Regions from separate parts of the Streptomyces sp. NPDC059816 genome, predicted to be linked through region 1. Evidence: riboswitches for the same ligand, from Rfam matches in the RefSeq annotation. Region 1 holds a riboswitch; each other region holds the start of a gene.
What was found. A riboswitch is a leader RNA that binds a small molecule or an ion and turns the genes downstream of it on or off. The one in region 1 is predicted to bind thiamine pyrophosphate.
Positions count from the first base shown of each region.

Region 2: it holds a riboswitch for thiamine pyrophosphate, as region 1 does, so the genes downstream of both, thiO (glycine oxidase ThiO) here and thiC (phosphomethylpyrimidine synthase ThiC) in region 1, are expected to answer to the same signal.
Region 3: it holds a riboswitch for thiamine pyrophosphate, as region 1 does, so the genes downstream of both, ACFV88_RS17000 (thiamine ABC transporter substrate binding subunit) here and thiC (phosphomethylpyrimidine synthase ThiC) in region 1, are expected to answer to the same signal.

Region 1 covers NZ_JBHWIQ010000001.1:531,161-537,908, reverse strand. Annotated here, with positions in the region: gene ACFV88_RS02555 (DUF5326 family protein) at 19-231, shown strand; gene ACFV88_RS02550 (IclR family transcriptional regulator) at 358-1,122, shown strand; gene ACFV88_RS02545 (SsgA family sporulation/cell division regulator) at 1,222-1,659, shown strand; gene ACFV88_RS02540 (YibE/F family protein) at 1,735-3,213, opposite strand; TPP riboswitch at 3,285-3,451, shown strand; gene thiC (phosphomethylpyrimidine synthase ThiC) at 3,444-5,300, shown strand; gene ACFV88_RS02530 (hypothetical protein) at 5,383-6,219, opposite strand; gene ACFV88_RS02525 (metallophosphoesterase) at 6,400-6,748, opposite strand, start outside.
Region 2 covers NZ_JBHWIQ010000002.1:264,255-271,002, reverse strand. Annotated here, with positions in the region: gene pknB (Stk1 family PASTA domain-containing Ser/Thr kinase) at 1-39, opposite strand, end outside; gene ACFV88_RS03795 (thiazole synthase) at 122-916, opposite strand; gene thiS (sulfur carrier protein ThiS) at 918-1,151, opposite strand; gene thiO (glycine oxidase ThiO) at 1,148-2,305, opposite strand; TPP riboswitch at 2,302-2,415, opposite strand; gene ACFV88_RS03780 (hypothetical protein) at 2,464-2,880, shown strand; gene ACFV88_RS03775 (NAD(P)/FAD-dependent oxidoreductase) at 3,140-4,303, shown strand; gene ACFV88_RS03770 (Rv2175c family DNA-binding protein) at 4,395-4,760, shown strand; gene thiE (thiamine phosphate synthase) at 5,016-5,672, shown strand; gene metF (methylenetetrahydrofolate reductase [NAD(P)H]) at 5,802-6,722, shown strand.
Region 3 covers NZ_JBHWIQ010000011.1:155,889-162,636, forward strand. Annotated here, with positions in the region: gene ACFV88_RS16980 (phosphatidate cytidylyltransferase) at 76-1,155, shown strand; gene ACFV88_RS16985 (restriction endonuclease) at 1,614-2,534, shown strand; gene ACFV88_RS16990 (hypothetical protein) at 2,645-2,890, shown strand; gene rlmN (23S rRNA (adenine(2503)-C(2))-methyltransferase RlmN) at 3,136-4,242, shown strand; TPP riboswitch at 4,333-4,453, shown strand; gene ACFV88_RS17000 (thiamine ABC transporter substrate binding subunit) at 4,539-5,627, shown strand; gene ACFV88_RS17005 (ABC transporter permease) at 5,774-6,748, shown strand, end outside.

The sequences.
Region 1 (6,748 bases):
GAGCGGAAGGAAGGAACCGTGCGGGAGATCTTCTCGGGCTTGCCGTGGTGGGTGAAGTGGGTCGCGGTGCCGGTCATCGCGCTGTTCGTGTTCGGCGGACTGATCGTCGGGGTGCTCTCCTTCCTGGTGGAGCTGCTCTTCAAGGTGCTCGTGTTCGTGGTGCTGGTCGCCGGCCTCGTCTACGTGGTGCGGAAGTTCACGACGTCGTCCTCGTCACGGGGTGACTGGTAGCACGTCAGAGCGGTGGGGGGACGGGGCCGGGTCCCCCTCCCGAGGGAAGATTGTCCGGGGTATGGAAATAGTCCGTATCGGACGACTAGAGTCGAAGCGGACACCCACTCGCCACGGGAGTGAGCCTTGGCCCCGGATGATCCCGCTCCGACCCTGATCGGCTCCGTGCAGCGCGCGCTGCGACTGCTGGAGGCCGCCGCCTCGCACCGCGGGGGCGCGCCCGCCAAGCAGCTGGCGCGCGAGTCGCGGGTGGCGCTCCCCACCGCGTACCACCTGCTGCGCACCCTGGTCCACGAGGGCTACGTGCGTCGTGAGCGGGGGGTGTACCTGCTGGCGGAGGCGGCCGAGAGGCTGGCCGGCGCCGCGGCCCAGCAGAACCGTCGGGGCAGGATGCATGACGCGCTCGCGCACTGCCGTGACGTCCTCGGGGTGCCCGTGTACTTCGGGGTGTACCGCGATGGCGAGATCGAACTCGCCGCGGTGGCCGACAGTCCCGCGCATCCCGCGATCGAGGAGTGGGTGGACTTCCGCGAGACCGGGCACGCCCACGCGCTGGGTCAGTGCCTGCTGTCGCAGCTCGGTGAGAAGGCCCGCCGCGACCACCTGCACCGGCACCCCGTCCGGTACGTGACCCCGTACTCCGTGCGGGACGAGGAGACCTTCCTGCGGCGGCTCGCGGCCGTCGACCGCATGCAGCCGGTGCTGGAGCACCAGGAGTACGCGCTCGGGACGGTCTGCGCGGCGATGCCCCTCATGGCCGGCAGCACGGCCATGGCCATCGGCTTCTCGCTGCCCGCGCACCAGGAGGACCGACTGCTGCCGACGTTGGCGCGGTTGGAGCGCGAGGTCGGAAAGCTACTAGGGACACTCGGCTTCTCTATCAGCATCTGAAAACTCACTCCTTGTGATCTGTCGTGTACTTTAAGCAAGATGCCATGAGTGTCAGGGGGCTGATTCCTGGCCAGTCGACGCCACACGACGGGGTAGCCAATGCGCGAGTCGGTACAGGCAGAAGTCATGATGAGCTTTCTCGTGTCCGAGGAACTCACCTTCCGCATTCCCGTGGAGTTGCGTTACGACAGTGCCGATCCCTATGCCGTGCGGCTGACCTTCCACCTCCCCGGCGATGCGCCCGTGAGCTGGACGTTCGGCCGAGAGCTGCTGGTCGACGGGGTCGCCGAGCCCTGCGGGGACGGGGACGTGCACATCGCCCCGGACGATCCGGAGATCCTCAGCGATGTGTTGATCACGCTTCAGGTGGGTGTCGAACAGGCCGTCTTCCGCGCGGGGGTGGCGCCGCTGATCGCCTTCCTCGACCGCACGGACAAGATCGTTCCACTGGGCCAGGAACGGGCGATGGCCGGATTCGACTCCCTGTTGGACCAGGCGCTCGACCGCATCCTGGCGGAGGAACAGAGCGCGGGTTGACGTCCCGTCAACGTGGCGGCCGAACCATCCCCCGGGGGTGTCCCCCGGTGAGCACCCGCACCCGTCCCGGACGGTTCAGCCGCCCGTACGCGCCTTGCGACGGCGGCCCCGGCCCCCGGGCGACGGGACGGTACGCGCGGGAGCGGCGCCCGTTCCCGGGCGGTCCGCGGCCACCACCAGCGTGGCCAACGCCGTCGTGACCGGTACGGACGCCACCAGGCCGATCGACCCGACCAGCGTCCGGACGATCTCCTCGGCGACCAACTCGCTGTTGGCCACCGTGCCCACGGAACTCTGCGCGATCGAGAACAGCAGCAGCAACGGCAGCGCCGCACCCGCATAGGCCAGGACCAGGGTGTTGACCACCGAGGCGATGTGGTCCCGCCCGATGCGGATGCCCGCGCGGTACAGCGCGCGGCGACTCATCGTCGGATCGGCCTGGTGCAACTCCCAGACCGCCGAGGTCTGGGTGACGGTCACGTCGTCCAGCACGCCGAGCGAGCCGATGATCACCCCGGCCAGCAACAGACCGCTCATGTCGATCCCCGGGTACAGCCCGTGGATCAGCCCGGTGTTGTCGTCGGTGTCCCCGGTGAGCGAGGCCCAGCCGATGAACAGGGAACCCAACACCCCGATCAGCAGCAGTGACACCAGCGTGCCGAGCACGGCCACCGAGGTGCGGGCGGACAGCCCGTGGCACATGTACAAGGCGATCAGCATGATCGCGCTCGCCCCGACCACCGCGACGACCAGCGGATTTGAGCCCTGGAGGATCGCGGGCAAGATGAAGAACGTCAGGATCAGGAAGCTCACCGCGAGGGCCACCAGGGCCATCAGCCCGCGCAGCCGGCCGACGAGGACCACGGCGAGCGCGAATAGTCCGGCCAACAACACCATCGGAAGGCGACGGTTGGTGTCCGCGACCGAGTACTGGAGGTCCCGCGGCGCGTCGGGGGCGTAGGCGACGATCACCTTCTGCCCCTGCTCCAGCTTCCGCGAGGCATCGGGCTGCACGATCTCGGTGAACGTCCGTCCCTGGTGCGGACCCGTGGTGACCTCGACGGTGGCCTTGCCGCAGTCGCCGGTCGACCGCTGCTGCGCCTGACTTCCCTCAGCGGTCGAGGTGTCCCCGGTCGGCGGGACGGCGCCCGCGTTGACGGACTTGCAGTCGACCCGGTCGACCCGGGTGACCGTCGCCTGCTCGGTCTGCCGGTCGAAGCCGACGCCCGTGCGCTCGTGGGTGGGGGCGCCGCCCGGCCACAGGACGACCAGCCCCACGACGACGGCCGTGGCGAAGGGGATGAGCACGGCGGCGATGATCCGGCGCAACCTCGCCGAGACGGGCGCAGCCGGACCGTGGGAGTGAGAATGCCCGTGGCCCCCGTGGCCCCCGTGGCCCCCGTGGCCCCCGTGGCCTCCCCCGCCTCCCCCCTGGCTGCCGTGGCCGTCCGGACCGTGGCCGTGGCCGTGGGCGGTCGACTCCGGGGCCGTCGCGGGGGACGGCGACCAGGGCTGTCCGGCGGGCGGGACGGGAGGCTGCGGCGTGGTGGTCACCGCCCGATCATCGCAAGAACGGGCGGGGCCCACTGTTCAGCACGCCAGACATGACGCTAGCGTGGGGGCACCTTTGCACACGCGGGAGCTCGGAGCACCGGGCTGAGAGGGCGCTGACCTCCGTACCCGGACCTGCTCGTCGCTTCACGCGGACGGGTGCTCCGGCGGAGAACCGCTGCGTCGACCGCTGAACCTGTTACCGGGTAATGCCGGCGTAGGGAGTAGGTCTCATGACCATCAAGGACGCACGCACGCCTGCCGTGACCGCGACCGACCCCACCGATCCCTCCGGGTCCACGGACGACGCGCGGGTCCCCACCGGGGAGACCGGCGAGCCGGCGGACCCCGGGCCGACCGCCGGCTGGCACAAGGCGTACGTCGAGGGCCCCCGCCCCGACCTGCGCGTGCCGGTCCGTCAGGTCCACCTCACCAACGGCGGGTCGGTCACCCTGTACGACACCTCCGGCCCGTACACCGATCCGCACGCCGACACCGACGTCCGCCGCGGCTTGGCGCCGCTGCGGGAGAACTGGATCGTTGCGCGCGGCGACACCGAGGAGTACGCGGGACGCCCGGTCCGCCCCGAGGACGACGGGCTCAAGCACACCTCGCCGCGCGGGGGGCTGCGCAACCTCGACGCGGTGTTCCCGGGGCGCCCCCGCCAGCCCCGACGGGGCCGCGACGGGAAGCACGTCACCCAGCTCGCCTACGCGCGCCGCGGCGAGGTCACGCCCGAGATGGAGTTCGTGGCGCTCCGCGAGAACGTCGAACCCGAGGTCGTACGGGCCGAGATCGCCGCCGGCCGGGCGGTGCTGCCCGCGAACGTGAACCACCCGGAGATCGAGCCGATGATCATCGGCAAGCGGTTCCTGGTGAAGGTCAACGCCAACATCGGCAACTCCGCCGTCACCTCCTCCATCGAGGAGGAGGTGGACAAGATGACCTGGGCCACCCGCTGGGGCGCCGACACCGTCATGGACCTGTCCACCGGCCGCAACATCCACACCACCCGGGAGTGGGTGCTGCGCAACTCCCCCGTGCCGATCGGAACGGTGCCGCTCTACCAGGCGTTGGAGAAGGTGGACGGCCGGGCGGAGGAACTGACCTGGGAGATCTACAAGGACACGGTCATCGAGCAGGCCGAGCAGGGCGTGGACTACATGACCGTCCACGCGGGCGTCCGGCTGCCGTACGTACCGCTCACGGCGCGCCGCAAGACCGGCATCGTGTCGCGTGGCGGGTCGATCATGGCCGCGTGGTGCCTGGCGCACCACAAGGAGTCCTTCCTGTACGAGAACTTCGAGGAACTGTGCGAGATCCTCGCCGCCTACGACGTCACGTACTCCCTGGGCGACGGGCTGCGCCCCGGTTCCATCGCGGACGCCAACGACGAGGCGCAGTTCGCGGAGTTGCGCACCCTCGGTGAACTGAACCGGATCGCCAAGGGATTCGACGTCCAGACCATGATCGAGGGCCCCGGACACGTGCCGATGCACAAGATCAAGGAGAACATCGACCTCCAGCAGGAGATCTGCGAGGAGGCCCCGTTCTACACCCTGGGCCCCCTGACCACCGACATCGCGCCCGCCTACGACCACATCACCTCCGGGATCGGCGCCGCCATGATCGCCTGGTGGGGCACCGCGATGCTCTGTTACGTCACGCCCAAGGAGCACCTGGGCCTGCCCAACCGTGACGACGTGAAGACCGGGGTCATCACGTACAAGATCGCCGCCCATGCCGCGGACCTGGCCAAGGGGCATCCCGGTGCCCAGGAGTGGGACGACGCGCTCTCCGACGCCCGCTTCGAGTTCCGCTGGGAGGACCAGTTCAACCTGGCCCTCGACCCCGACACGGCACGGTCCTTCCATGACGAGACCCTGCCCGCGGAACCCGCGAAGACGGCGCACTTCTGTTCCATGTGCGGGCCTAAGTTCTGCTCGATGAAGATCAGCCAGAGCATCAACGAGCGGTTCGGCGGCGACGCCGCCGAGAACGCCTCAGCTCAGGAGGTCGCCGAGGGGATGCTCCAGAAGTCCAAGGAGTTCGCGGCCTCGGGCAACCGGGTCTACCTCCCGTTGGCGTAGCGGGCGAGGCCGGGCCGACGTGCGGTGGGTCTGCGCGGGCGATCCGCGCGGACCCGCCGGACGCGTCCCCGCGTGCGCCGGGCTATTCCGGCGGGTGTTCGGGCCCGCCGAAGTCCGGGCTGCTGAAGTCCGGGCTCGAATAGCTGGGGCGCGGCCCCGTCGCGCCCCGGTCGGGGCTGCTGAACCCCGGCCGGTGGTAGCCGAGGTGCGGCATCCGACCGGAGGTGCCGGCACCCGCCGGGGTTGCCGGGCCGTACGTCCCGCCGGTCCCGGCAGCCCCGGCGTCGGGTTTTGGGGCGTTCGCCAGGGCGTTGCGGAGGAAGGGCACGATGCCGTGCTCCACCAGGGCGTCGCGCCACGCCGCGCGGGCCAGTTCGACCCGTTCGTCGATCTCGCGCCGCGGGGCGGCCCGCAGCGCCGTCGCGTTGTTGCGCAGTGCGGCGAACAGCAGTCCGGCCGCGGCGACGAGGATCGCGGCGGCGGTGATCGCGCCGAAGACCCAGCCCGTGGCGAGCAGGGTCCGGCCGATCGCCAGCCCGGGGCTGAGCGCCCGTAGGGCGTAGCCGACGAGCAGGAAGATCACTGCGGCGGACCCGGCGAGCACCGGGGCGAGCACCGCGAGGACGGCCAGGACGCCGGCGCCCGTGGGCTCAGGTGCGCCGTCGCCCGTGGTGCGCGGGGCGGTGGCACGTGCCTCGGTGCGGACCGTGACGTAGGCGTCGTACTCGGTGGTGGCCGCGGCAGTGATCAGGGCCCGGGCTTCGAGGGCCCTGCTGCGCAGCTGTTCGGTGTTCAACCGGTGGCTGACGGGCCCCAGTTCGGGATGGTGCGCGGTGGTGCGCAGCGCCTCGTCGAGGATCCGCTCGTACTCGGTGCGGTCCTCGCTCGACAACTGCCGCGGAACGCTGTTCATCTGCATCCCCCGATGCTCCGTAGGGAGTGCGGCTCACATGGTTGAGAGCCGTCGGGCAGAAACGGAGGGGAGCCTGCTACGGATGGGCCATGGTAGGGCCGGCACGGCGCACGGTGACAGGGGATTTCCGAAAATGGTGCCCCGGTGCCGCAAGATCCTCCGTTTCCGCGATCGCCCGCGGAACGTTCAGTCGTGCAGGGGGAGTTGCTGGACCAGCAGCTTTCCCGCCATGGTCACGCCGCCGTCCATGGCGATCGCGAGTCCGTCGGCGTAGACGTGCGGTCCGTGCACCACCGGGCCGCGGCTGTCGTCGTCGTCCTCGGAGCCGACCTCCCCGAGCAGGTAGGGGATGGGGCTGTGGCCGTGCACGACGCGGGAGCCGCCGTAGGCGGAGAGGAGTTCCCGGGCGGCTTGCGGTCCGCCTTCGTCGCGGAAGGCGAAGCGCTTGGTGAACTTCCGGAACAGGTCCCAGCACTCGTCGGCGTCGTTGCGCGTCAGGGTTTCCCGCACCGTGTCGTTCACGGCCTCGATGGAG
Region 2 (6,748 bases), on a different contig from region 1:
CACGTGCCCGAGCAGCGGGTCCTGAAGCGAATTGTCCACGGAGGCAGTCTAAGAGCCGGCGCGCCGGGGGCGTGCCGACCCGGGGGCCCGCGCCCCCGGACGGCCCGTGCCCCGTAGGGGGTCAGAACGCGGGGCGCTCCGGGTCCAGCCGGGCCTGCCCCGCGGCGGGCGAACTGGCCTGTGCGAAGAAGCGCCGGGGGATGCGCCCGGCGCGATGGGCGAGGCGCCCGGCCTCCACGGCGTGCCGCACGGCCTCGGCCATCAGCACCGGCACCCGGGCCCGGGTCACCGCTGAGGCGAGCATCACCCCCGCACAGCCCAGCTCCATGGCCAGCGCCACGTCCGAGGCCGTCCCGGCCCCCGCGTCCAGGATGACCGGGACCCCCGCCCGCTCCACGATCAACTCGAAGTTGTGCGGATTGCGGATGCCCAACCCGGAGCCGATGGGCGAGCCCAGCGGCATCACCGCAGCGCACCCCACGTCCTCCAGCTTGCGCGCCAGGACGGGATCGTCATTGGTGTACGGCAGGACGGTGAAACCGTCGTCGACGAGGATCTCGGCGGCGTCCAGCAACTCGACGGGATCGGGCAGCAGGGTCCGCTCGTCGGCGATGACCTCCAGCTTGACCAGATCGGTGCCGAGCGCCTCCCGGGCCAGCCGCGCGGTGAGCACCGCCTCCCCGGCGGTGAAGCAGCCCGCGGTGTTGGGCAGCACCCGGATGCCGAGCCGGTCCAGCACGGAGAGCACCGAGCCGGCGGTCGTCGGATCGACCCGCCGCATCGCGACGGTGGTCAGCTCGGTGCCGGAGGCGACCAGCGAGCGTTCCAGCACGTCGAGGCTGGGGGCGCCGCCGGTGCCCATGATCAGCCGGGAGCCGTAGCTCCGGCCGCCGAGGACGAAGGGGTCGTCGGCCACGTCAGCCTCCCTGGACCGCGGTGAGGACCTCGACGCGGTCGCCGTCCGCGAGCACGATCCGCGGCCAGCCCGTGCGCGGGACGACGGTCTCGTTGAGGGCGGCGGCCACTCCGCCGGGCGCGGTGGTGAGCACGGCGACGAGGTCGTCGAGGGTCGTCCCGGGGCTGACGTCCCGGTGCTCGCCGTTGAGGGTGACGCTCAGGGTCGTGGACCCGGGGGCGGGTGACGCGCTCATACGGGCTGCTCCTGGGGGAGGCGGGTGAACCGGAGGGGGGTGAAGGGGCGTGCGTCGTCCGGCAGTTCACCGTGCACCAGGGCGTGGGCCAGGACGTCCCCGGTGACGGGGGTGAGCAGCACGCCGTTGCGGTGGTGGCCGGTGGCCAGCAGCAGCCCGTCCAGTGCGGTGGGGCCGAGCAGGGGGGCGTTGTCGGGCGAGCCGGGCCGCAGCCCCGCACGGGTCTCGACGAGCGGTAGCTCGGTGATGCCGGGGACCAGTTCGTGGGCGTCCCGCAGCAGTTCGTACACGCCGCCCGCGGTGACGGTGGTGTCCCAGCCGAGTTCCTCGCTGGTGGCCCCGAGGACCAGCTCACCGTCCTCGCGCGGCACCAGGTACACCTGTCCGCCGCGCACCACCGCCCGCACGGTCCGACTCAGGAACGGGCCGAAGCCGGGCGGCACCCTCAGCCGCAGGATCTGCCCCTTGACGGGCCGTACCGGTGGCACGACCTCGTCGGGGACCCCCGCGAGCCGTCCGCTGAGGCTGCCCGCGGCGAGGACGACCTGCCCGGCCGCCAGCTCGGTGCCGTCGGCGAGCAGGACGCCCGAGGCCCGTTCCCTGCGGATGACCAGGCGTTCGACCCGCTGCCGGTGGAAGACCACGCCGGCCGACGCACAGGCGGTGACCAGGGCCGCGGCCAGTCGCCGCGGGTCGATCTGGTGGTCGTCGTCCACCCGCAGCCCGCCGCGCACGCCCGGGGCCAGCATCGGTTCGAGCCGCCGGCACTCCCGACCGTTGAGCCACTGGGGCGTCAGCCCCGCCGCGGTCTGCACGGCGTGCAACTCCCGTAGCTGGGACCGGTCGTCGGCGTCGAGGGCGACGGCGAGGGTGCCGCAGCGCCGGTAGCCGAGGTCCGCCCCGGTGACCCCGGACAGTTCGGCGGCGAACGCCGGATAGGCACGGGCCGAGGCGGTGTTGAGGGCGAGGAGCTGCTCCTCGCCGGGGTGCAGTTCGGTGACCGCGGCGAGCATCCCGGCCGCCACCTGTGCGGCGCCGCCGCCCGGCGCGGGGTCCACCAGCGCGGTGCTCAGACCGCGCCCGGCGGCCCGCCAGGCCGTCACCAGACCGATGATCCCGCCGCCCACCACCAGGACGTCCGCTGAACGAGACATGGGTGCTCCGCTCCTCCCTTCGCCGGCATGACCCGGATCAGGTTCGTACGGTCGGAGGCCGGTCAGCCTCCCTCTCAGCCCGGTGCGTCCGGGCTCCCGCGAGTTACGTTGGCCACCCTAACCCGATGCCCCGCACCCCAGTAAGGGAGTCGTGTCCCGTGCCCGACCAGCCGCACCAGCCCGATCGACCGGCCGCACCGGCCGCGCCCTCGCTCGACGGACGGGTCCTGGTACCCGTGGCCGACCAGGCGCCCGGCCAGGTCGGCACCCGCACCCGCTTCGCCTACCACGAGCGCGGCGGCGTGGTCTGGGCCGACTACGCGGGCGGCGAGGTGGTCCGCGGCCACCTCGTCGGCACCCGCACCGGGGACCGGCTGGACTTCCGGTACGTCCAACTGCGCATCGACGGAACGACCGCATCCGGACATTGCGCGTCCCGGGTGGTCGCCCTGCCGGACGGGCGGGTGCGGCTGCTGGAGACCTGGGAGTGGGAGTCCCGCGAGGGGCGGGGAACGAGCGTGGTGGAGGAGGCACCGCAAGAGACACCGCCCGAGCCGGGACCGACCGCCGACTGAGCCGGCGTCCGGGTGTCTAGGGTGACGACCGGGGACAGCCGGATGCCGGCCGACGGCCCCACCACCCGACGAGGCGGACGAGGCGGACGAGGGCGACATGCCAGAAGAGACAACCGAGACAGCCGAGACAGCCAAGGCACCCGAAACGACCGAGGCGACCGAGGCGACGGAGACGGGCGCGGCGGGCCGGACGGCCGCGACGGCCGAAGCGGGCAGCGCGGCCGACCGGCCACCGGGCGTCGTCATCGCGGGCGCGGGCATGGCCGGGGTGCAGACCGCGGTGGCCCTGCGCGAACAGGGCTTCGCCGGACCGGTCGTCCTGATCGGAGCCGAACCCCACCAGCCCTACGACCGGCCGCCGTTGTCCAAGGCCGTGCTCCTGGGCAAGGCCGAGGACTCCGCTTTCGACGTGGACTTCGGGGCGCTCGGCATCGACCTGCGGCTCGGCTTGGAGGTCACCGGCGTCCGCCCCGACGACCACGAACTGGACACCGAGGCCGGGCCCGTCCCGTACGACACGCTGGTCATCGCGACCGGCGCCGAACCGATCCGGTTGCCGGGCGCGGACGGCGTTCCCGGCGTGCACCTGCTGCGCACCCTGGACGACGCCGAGCGGTTGCGTCCGGTGCTCGCCGACCAACACGACGTCGTGGTGGTGGGCGCCGGCTGGATCGGCGCCGAGTTCGCGACGGCCGCTCGTGAGGCGGGCTGCGCGGTGACCGTGGTGGAGGCCGCCGACCGGCCGCTCGCGGGCGCCCTGCCCGCCGAGGTCGCCGCCCCCATGACCGACTGGTACGCGGAGGCCGGGGCCACCCTGCGCACCCGGGCGCGCGTGGTCCGCGTGCAGCCGGGCGAAGTGGTCCTGGACGACGGCAACGTGCTGCCCGCCGGCGCGGTGGTGGTGGGCATCGGCGCCCGCCCCGCCACCGACTGGCTCGCCGGCTCCGGGATCGCACTCGGCGCGCACCGGGAAGTGCTCGCCGACGACCACCTGCGGACCTCGGTGCCCGACGTCTACGCGGTCGGCGACTGCGCCTCCTTCCCCTCCGCCCGGTACGGCGAACGCCTGCTGGTGCACCACTGGGACAACGCGCTCCAGGGCCCGCGCACGGTCGCCGCCGGCATCGTCGGCGAGGTGCCCGCCGTGTACGACCCGGTGCCGTACTTCTGGTCCGAGCAGTTCGGGCGCTTCGTGCAGTACGCGGGCCACCACGAAGGCGCCGACGCGGTGGTGTGGCGCGGGGAGCCCTCCGGTGCCGCCTGGTCGGTGTGCTGGCTGCGCGGCGGGCGGCTGGTGGCGCTGCTGGCCGTGGGCCGCCCCCGTGACCTCGCCCAGGGCCGCAAGCTGATCGAGTCCGGCGCGGTGCTCGACACCGGGCTGCTGGTGGACCCCGCGCGCCCCCTGAAGTCGGCCGTCCGCTGACCCGTCGGGGCGGGCCGCCGGTGGGGCCGACCGGCCCCACCGGCAGCGGGCCGCTTTTCCGATGTCAGAAGGAAGTGGCAGGCTGGGGTACGTGACCGAGATTGACGCAAAGATTGATGCTCTCGTCCCCGCCTGGCTGACCCTCCCGGACATCGCCGAGCGGTTCGGCGTGGAGGTGACCCGTGTTCGGCAGCTCGTCAAGGAGGGCCAGCTGATCGCGGTGCGCCGCGGCGAGAACAGGGCCCTGCACGTACCCGCGGCCTTCATCGACGACGACAAGGTCGTCAAGGGCCTGAGCGGCACCTTGACGCTCCTGCGGGACGACGGCTTCACGGACGAAGAGACGCTCGAATGGCTCTTCACCCCCGACCCCAGCCTGCCGGGCACGCCCGCCCAGGCCCTGAGTGAGAACCGCGGTACGGAGGTGAAGCGCCGCGCGCAGGCGCTCGCCGTCTGAGCCGCGCACCCGCCGCCGACTGAGCGGCCGACGCCGCCGGTGCGCGGACCCGAGGTGGTCCGCGCACCGCACTCACCTGCGCGGTACACCGTGCTCCCTCCGTACGCCCACCTGCGGTGCGCTGTTCGGTGGGGGTGCGCGGTGGCTTCGCGCAGTTCCCCGCGCCCCTGATCGGGCGCGTCTCGCTCGGCGTGCGCTGTCCTGCGCGGACCGCCCACGCACCACCGCACCGTCCACGGGGGGACCAGTACCGCCATGGCAGATTCCATTCCCACGCGCCGCGCCCGGCTCGCCGACGCGCGCCTCTACCTCTGCACGGACGCCCGCACGCGCCAGGGCGACCTCCCGGAGTTCCTCGACCGCGTCCTCGCGTCCGGCGTGGACATCGTGCAACTGCGCGACAAGGGCATGGAAGCCGCCGAGGAACTGGACCACCTGCGAGTGTTCGCCGACGCCTGCCGGCGGCACGGCAAGCTGCTCGCGGTGAACGACCGGGCGGACGTCGCCCACGCCATCGGCGCCGACGTGCTCCACCTGGGCCAGGGCGACCTCCCGGTCCCCGCAGCCCGGGCGATCCTCGGCCCGGACGTCCTGATCGGCCGCTCCACCCACGCCGACGAGGAGGCGCAGGCGGCGGCCCGGCAGCCGGGCGCCGACTACTTCTGCACGGGCCCGGTGTGGCCCACCCCCACCAAGCCGGGACGGCACGCCCCGGGCCTGGCCCTGGTCCGTCACACCGCCGGGCTGCGCCCCGAGCGGCCCTGGTTCGCCATCGGCGGCATCGACCTGGGCAACCTCGATCAGGTCATCGAGGCCGGGGCCCGCCGGGTGGTCGTCGTCCGGGCCCTCACCGAGGCGACCGACCCGGGTGCGGCAGCCGCCGAGTTCGCCCGCCGACTGCGGAACCCGTAGGCCCCCATCTCCCCGCTCCGCTCACTCTGAGGACGGACGGTGTCCGAGGGGTGGACATCGCGGGGGTCTTTCGTCTGATTTATCCCTCGCCCGGTTGGGGGACGGCCCCGGCGTGGCTAACCTGCCCGTATGGCCCTTGGGACAGCTTCCACCAGGACGGATCGCGCGCGTACGGTCCGTGACATGCTCGCATCGGGTAAAACGACGTACTCGTTCGAGTTCTGGGCACCGAAAACCCCGAAGGGCGAGCGGAACCTCTGGAACGCGCTACGGCGCATCGAGGCCGTCGCACCCAGCTTCGTTTCGGTGACCTACGGTGCCGGCGGCTCCACCCGCGCGGGCACGGTCCGGGCCACCGAGCAGATCGCCTCCGACTCCACCCTGACCCCCGTCGCCCACCTCACGGCGGTGGACCACTCCATCGCGGAGTTGCGCAACATCATCGGTCAGTACGCCGACGCCGGCATCCGCAACATGCTCGCCGTCCGCGGCGACCCGCCCGGCGACCCCATGGGCGCCTGGGTGCCGCATCCCCAGGGCCTCACCTACGCGGCCGAACTCGTGCGGCTCATCAAGGAGTCGGGCGACTTCTGCGTCGGCGTCGCCGCCTTCCCGGAGATGCACCCGCGCTCCCCCGACTGGGACGAGGACATCCGGCACTTCGTCGACAAGTGCCGGGCGGGCGCCGACTACGCCATCACCCAGATGTTCTTCGACCCCGAGTCCTACCTGCGGTTGCGCGACCGGGTGGTCGCCGCCGGGTGCAGCACGCCCGTCATTCCCGAGGTCATGCCGGTCACGAACGTCAAACAGCTCGAACGGCTGTCCCAGCTCAGCAACGCCGCCTTCCCGGCCGAGCTGAAAGACCGCATCCTCGCGGCGCGGGACGATCCCGCCGCTGTACGCTCCATGGGAATCGCGTTCGCGACCGAGTTCTGTGCGCGGCTGCTGGACGAGGGCGTTCCCGGGCTGCACTTCATCACCCTCAACAACTCGACCGCGACGCTGGAAATCTACGAGAATCTGGGGCTGCACCACACGCAGGTCTAGATCGGTCGTGCGCGGTGGGGCGCCGA
Region 3 (6,748 bases), on a different contig from region 1:
TACGCCCCCGGTCGGGCCGCACAGGCGTACGCCCCGCCGCGGACCACCACCCCCGGTGGCCCCGGCCGAGGGGCGGTGCCGGCCGCTCCTGCGTACGATGCGCATGACGTCGTGCGGTCGGGGCAGACCCGGCCCGTGCCGGTCGTGCCCGGTGCACCTCCCGGCGGGGTACCGGACGGCTGGGGAGCCGCGACGCCGGGCGGTGCCCCTCACCCCACCCACGGCAGTACCGAGGAACTGAGCGGTTCCCGAGCAGGCCGGGCCCCGCACCAGACGGCGTCGCAGATGCCACAGGAGCCCATGCCCAGCGCACCGGAACCGCCCGCCGCACCGCAGAAGAAGAGCGCGGGACGTGACCTGGGCGCGGCCATAGGGGTCGGGCTGGGGCTCGCCGCGGTGATCGTCGCCTCGCTGTTCGTGGTGAAGGCGGTCTTCGTCGGCGTCATTGTCGTCGCGGTCGTCGTCGGGCTGTGGGAACTCACCAGCCGTCTCAAGGAACGCAAGGACATCGACGCCCCGCTGGTCCCGCTCGCGGTGGGCGGGGCCGCCATAGTCGTCGCCGGCTACGCGCGCGGTACCGACGGGGCCTGGGTGGCGATGGCGCTGACCGCGCTGACCGTTCTCGTGTGGCGGATGTCGCGGCCTCCGGACGGTTATCTGAAGGACGTCACGGCAGGGGTGTTCGCCGCCTTCTACGTGCCGTTCCTGGCGACCTTCGTGGCCCTGCTGCTCACCGCCGACGACGGTGCCTGGCGGGTGCTGACCTTCCTGGTGCTGACGGTCGTCAGCGACACGGGGGCCTACGCGATCGGCTGGCGGTTCGGCACCCACAAGCTGGCGCCGCGGATCAGCCCCGGCAAGACCCGTGAGGGACTGTTCGGCGCGATCGGCTTCGCGATGGTCGCCGGCGCCCTGTGCATGGAGTTCCTGATCGACGGGGGCACCTGGTGGCAGGGGCTGCTGCTGGGGCTCGCGGTCGCCGTCAGCGCCACGCTGGGGGACCTCGGTGAGTCCATGATCAAGCGGGACCTCGGCATCAAGGACATGGGCACGTTGCTGCCCGGCCACGGCGGCATCATGGACCGACTCGACTCGCTCCTGCCGACGGCCCCGGTGGTCTGGCTGCTGATGGTGATCTTCGTGGGGTCCGGCTGATCGGGCTCCGTGCAGGACGCGGGCGTTTCGACCTGCGCGTACGACGGTGAGGGCCGGTTGTCCACGGGACGACCGGCCCTCACCGTTTCCCTTCGCCAGCTGCGTGCGCGAGGGTTCAGCGCTTCTTGGTCCGCCGCCGTTGCGGGGGCGTCCGGGGCCCCCGGTGGAGCTGGCAGCGGGAGTAGCCGACCATCGCCGGGTTCCTGCACGGTTTCCCCGTAGTGGTCTGCGTCGATCCGCACCTGATCTGGTAGCCCACCCTGTTCCTCCCCTGTTCGCTCCGCAGTTCGAACGACCGATGGGGGAGCCGGTGTTGCAGTGGTCCCGTCCCGTAGGATTGGTCGTAGCTGGCTATGGAGTGTGGGTGGACATACTTTCGGCGAGAGGGAAGTGCCTTCATGTAGCCTAGAGTTTTAGGTGGTTCAGTAGACCTAAATGCATGAAGGGTGGCCCGCAGGATGGCAACGGACACGGCGACCGACTGGGACATCGCCGTCGGTGACGTCCTCAAGCGCGTCGAGCTGCACGAGCGCTACGGAGGGCGTCGGCAGGGCGGGATCGGGCCCTCCCGGGTGTCCGCCAACGTCTTCTGCTTCACGGACCCGGTGAAGGGCCACAAGCACGGCTACTTCGACGGCTGGGGCGACGACGGCTGTTACCACTACGCCGGCGAGGGCCAACTCGGCGACCAGAAGATGACCCAGGGCAACCTGGCCATCCTGAAGCACCAGGGCGAGGGCCGGGCCCTGCGCCTCTTCAAGGGCCTCGGCTCGGGCATGTGCCAGTACCTCGGGGAGTTCGTGCTGCCCGAGGAGCGGCCCTGGTACCGCACCGAGGCGCCGGAGACGAACGACGGACCGGTCCGCAGCGTCATCATGTTCCGCTTGCAGCCGCTCACGGCGGCCCCGCCCGCCGGCTCCCAGCTTCCGCACACCCCCGAGGACAGCCCCCGGGTGGAGACGCTGGAGGTGGAGGCGCAGTACACCGAGCGCATGTGGGTCGAGCCCTCCCGCGAACCGTACGAGGCCGAACGGGCCGAGGCGAAGCTGGTCCTGGGGTACGCCGACCACCTCCGGCTGCTGGGCCACGAGACGACGCGGCACCGCATCGCACCGACCGGCGTCGCGAAGTGGCTACTGACCGACCTCTACGACGTCACGGCCAACCGGCTCTACGAGGCCAAGGGCTCGGTCGGGCGGAGCGCCGTCCGGATGGCCGTCGGGCAACTCCTGGACTACGCCCGCTTCCTCCCCGAGCCGGAGCTGGCGCTGTTGGTGCCCTCCCGCCCGGAGGACGACCTGCTCGACCTGTGCGCCGGGCTGAAGATCGTCGTCGTCTGGCCGGAAGGAGACGGATACGCGTCCACCGACGCGGCCTGACCGCGGGCACCGGCGGTGCCCCACCACACGAAGCAGGCCACCCGCGGCGCCTGGTAACGAAGCGGGTGGCCCGTGCTCACCGTCCTCGGAGGAACAGGAGCAGTCCAAGTATGTCCGAAAACCCGGAGGGGCGAGCAGCCCTGCTCGCACGGGCCGCGATGTTCGGCAGCGCGCTGTCGGCCGGCGTGGTCCTCGTCCTCGCCGGCGGCGCGACGCCGGTGGAGGCATCGGCCTACGTCGCCCCCTTCCTGATGTTCCTGCACCGCGGCGCCCCCGTGCCCGGAGCACGCGGCGCCGCCCGCCGGCAGCTGCCGCGCGCAGGCGGGCCCCCGTCACCGGAATCGGCCCGGGAGTAGCGAACGACGGGCCCGTCCGTGCGGGCGGGCCCGTCCGGTGCGCGGTGCCGCTGTGACTCGCGGCACCGTGCCCGGCTCCCCGTCGCCGCCGACACGGGCCGTCGCACGGTGCCCCCGGCGGCGACCACCAGCGCGAACGCGACGGACACCGGGTCGCCCGCAGTCGACGGGGGTGGCGGGTGCCGGCCACCGCCGCCGGCGACGCACCCGGGCCACGGGCTCGCGTCTGCGACACTGGAGGCACCATGCCCAAGCCCGGAGAACTCACTTTCGTCGCCCCGCGCGGAGCCAAGAAGCCCCCGCGGCACCTCGCCGACCTCTCGCCCGCCGAGCGCAAGGAAGCCGTCGCCGCCATCGGCGAGAAACCGTTCCGCGCCAAGCAGCTCTCGCAGCACTACTTCGCGCGGTACGTCCACGACCCCGCCCAGTGGACGGACATCCCGGCCGGCGCGCGCGACAGGTTGCAGGAGGCCCTGCTCCCGGACCTCATGTCCGTGGTGCGGCACATCAGCTGCGACGACGACACCACCCGCAAGACGCTGTGGCGCCTGTTCGACGGCACCCTCGTGGAGTCGGTGCTGATGCGGTACCCGGACCGGGTCACCATGTGCATCAGCTCCCAGGCCGGCTGCGGAATGAACTGCCCCTTCTGCGCCACCGGCCAGGCGGGGCTGGACCGCAACCTGTCGACGGCCGAGATCGTGCACCAGATCGTGGACGGCATGCGCGCGCTGCGGGACGGGGAGATCCCCGGCGGCCCGGCGCGCCTGTCGAACATCGTGTTCATGGGCATGGGCGAGCCGCTGGCCAACTACAACCGCGTCGTGGGGGCGATCCGTCGCCTCACCGACCCGGAGCCGGACGGCCTCGGCCTGTCCCAGCGCGGGATCACGGTGTCGACGGTCGGGCTCGTCCCCGCGATCCGCCGGTTCACCGACGAGGGCTTCAAGTGCCGGCTCGCGATCTCCCTGCACGCGCCCGACGACGAGCTGCGCGACACCCTCGTCCCGGTCAACACGCGCTGGAAGGTCCGGGAGGTCCTCGACGCGGGCTGGGAGTACACCGAGCGCTCCGGTCGGCGACTGTCCATCGAGTACGCCCTGATCCGGGACATCAACGACCAGGCGTGGCGCGGTGACCTGCTCGGGCGACTGCTCAAGAACAAGCGGGTGCACGTCAACCTCATCCCGCTCAACCCGACGCCCGGCTCCAAGTGGACCGCGTCCCGTCCCGAGGACGAGAAGGCGTTCGTGGAGGCCATCGCGGCGCACGGGGTGGCGGTCACCGTCCGGGACACCCGGGGCCAGGAGATCGACGGGGCCTGTGGACAGCTGGCGGCATCCGAACGCTAGAGCGGTACTCTTGTCCCGAACGCCCGCATAGCGTCCTGTGCGCAGCGAGCGGTTCGAGCCATTCGCAGCACCTTCACGACAGACAACTGCATTTTCCGACAGGGGAGCGCCACAGCGCTGAGAGTGCGGCAGCCGGGTCACACCGGCGGGCCGCAGACCCTCTGAACCTCGCCCGGGTCATTCCGGGTAGGAAGTTCGGTCACCACTCAAGCTGTTGCGCCCTGCCCGCGCTCCCGCCCCGGGGGCCGCGGGCGGGGCCGCGTCTCTTCCTGGTCCGCTCCAGGAGGAACAACCACGTGAGCACCACCAAGAAGGCCACCGCCGTCGCCCTCGCGGCCGGGCTGGGCCTCGTCACCCTCTCCGGCTGCGCCGAGAGCGGCGACGACGGGCACGGCAGCGGGTCCAAGACGGTCACCCTGGTCAGCCACAGCTCCTTCGCCGCCTCCGAAGAGGTGCTGGAGGAGTTCGAGAAGGAGTCCGGTTACACGCTCAAGGTCCTGGAGGACGGGGACGCGGGCGTGGCCGTCAACAAGGCCATCCTGACCAAGGGCAACCCGCAGGGCGACGTGTTCTTCGGCATCGACAACACCCTGCTCTCCCGCGGCCTCGACAACGAGCTCTTCACGCCCTACGAGGCGACGGGCGCGGACAGCGTCCGGCTCCCGAAGCGGCCGCTGCTCGACAAGCAGGACCGGGTCACCCTCGTCGACACCGGCGAGATATGCGTCAACTACGACAAGAAGTACTTCGCGGACAAGGGCGTGACCCCGCCGGAGACCTTCGATGACCTGGTGAAGCCGGCGTACAAGAACCTCCTCGTGGTGGAGAACCCGGCCACCTCCTCGCCCGGCCTCGGCTTCCTCATGGGCACCGTCGCCCAGCAGGGCGGCGCCGCGTGGCCCGACTACTGGAAGAAGCTGAAGGACAACGGCGTCAAGGTCGTGGACGGCTGGGACCAGGCGTACAACGAGGAGTTCTCCGGCTCCGCCGGCGGCAAGAAGGCCGGCGGCGACCGTCCGCTCGTCGTCTCGTACGCCTCCTCCCCGCCCGTCGAGGCGATCTACTCCGACCCCAAGCCCGCCGAGGCGCCGACCGGCGTCTCCACCGGCACCTGCTTCCAGCAGGCGGAGTACGCGGGCCTGCTCGCGGGTGCGAAGAACCCGGAGGGCGGCAAGGCCCTGCTGGACTTCCTGAGCGAGCGCACCTTCCAGGCGGACATGCCGCTGAACATGTTCGTGGACCCGGTGCACAAGGACGTCAAGGTCCCCGCGGACTTCGCCCGGTACGCGGTCGAGGTGCCCTCGCCGCTGACGATGGACCCGCAGCGGATCGCCGACCACCGTGACCAGTGGGTCAAGCAGTGGACCTCGCTCGTAGTGAAGTAGGCCGCGCGGCCGACGGCCCCCGCCCCGGTGACCCGTCCGGGTCGGGCGCGGCGGCCGGCACGGGCCCCGGGCGCACCGACGCCGCCGGGCCCGCGGCCCCGCGCACCCGGTCGGACCGCCGGGGCGCGCTGCTGCGCTGCGCGCTGATGGCGCTGCCGGTGGTGTTCTTCGCGGTGTTCTTCGCCTACCCGGTGACCGCGATCGTGGCCCGCGGGCTGCGGCCGGAGGGCGTCTGGCAACTCGGGGCGATCGGGGAGGTCCTGGCCCGCCCGGAGATCCGCGAGGTGCTGTGGTTCACCACCTGGCAGGCCCTCGCCTCGACGGCGGGGACCCTGCTGATCGCGCTGCCCGGTGCCTACGTCTTCGCCCGGTTCGCCTTCCCCGGCAAGCAACTGCTGCGGGCCGTGGTCACCGTGCCCTTCGTGCTGCCCACCGTCGTCGCCGGCTCGGCGTTCCTCGCCCTCCTCGGCCGCGGCGGTCTGCTGGACCGGGCGGCCGGCGTACGGCTCGACACCACCGTGTGGGCGATCCTGCTGGCGCACGTCTTCTTCAACTACGCGGTCGTGGTGCGCACCGTGGGCGGACTCTGGGCCCAACTCGACCCGCGGCAGGAGGAAGCCGCCCGGGTGCTCGGCGCCTCCCGGTTCGCCGCCTGGCGGACGGTGACCCTGCCCGCGCTGCGGCCCGCCGTCGCGGGAGCCACACTGATGGTGTTCCTGTTCACCTTCACCTCCTTCGGCGTGGTCCAGATCCTCGGCGGCCCCGCGTTCTCCACCCTGGAAGTGGAGATCTACCGGCAGACCTCCCAGATCTTCGACCTCTCCAGCGCCGCCGTGCTCACCCTCGTGCAGTTCGTCGCCGTCGGCCTGATCCTCGCCGTCCACGCCTGGAGCGTGCGCCGCCGGGAGCACGGGCTGCGGCTGGTCGACCCCTCGGTCACCGCACGCCGCCCGCGCGGTGCGGGGCAGTGGGCCCTGCTCGCCGGGGTGCTGGCCACCGTCGCCGCGCTGATCGTGCTGCCCCTCGGGGTGCTGGTGGCCCGCTCCTTCCAGGACACCGAAGGGGCCTTCACCCTCACCTACTACCGGTCGCTCACCTCCGCCGAGGGCGGTGCGTTCCTC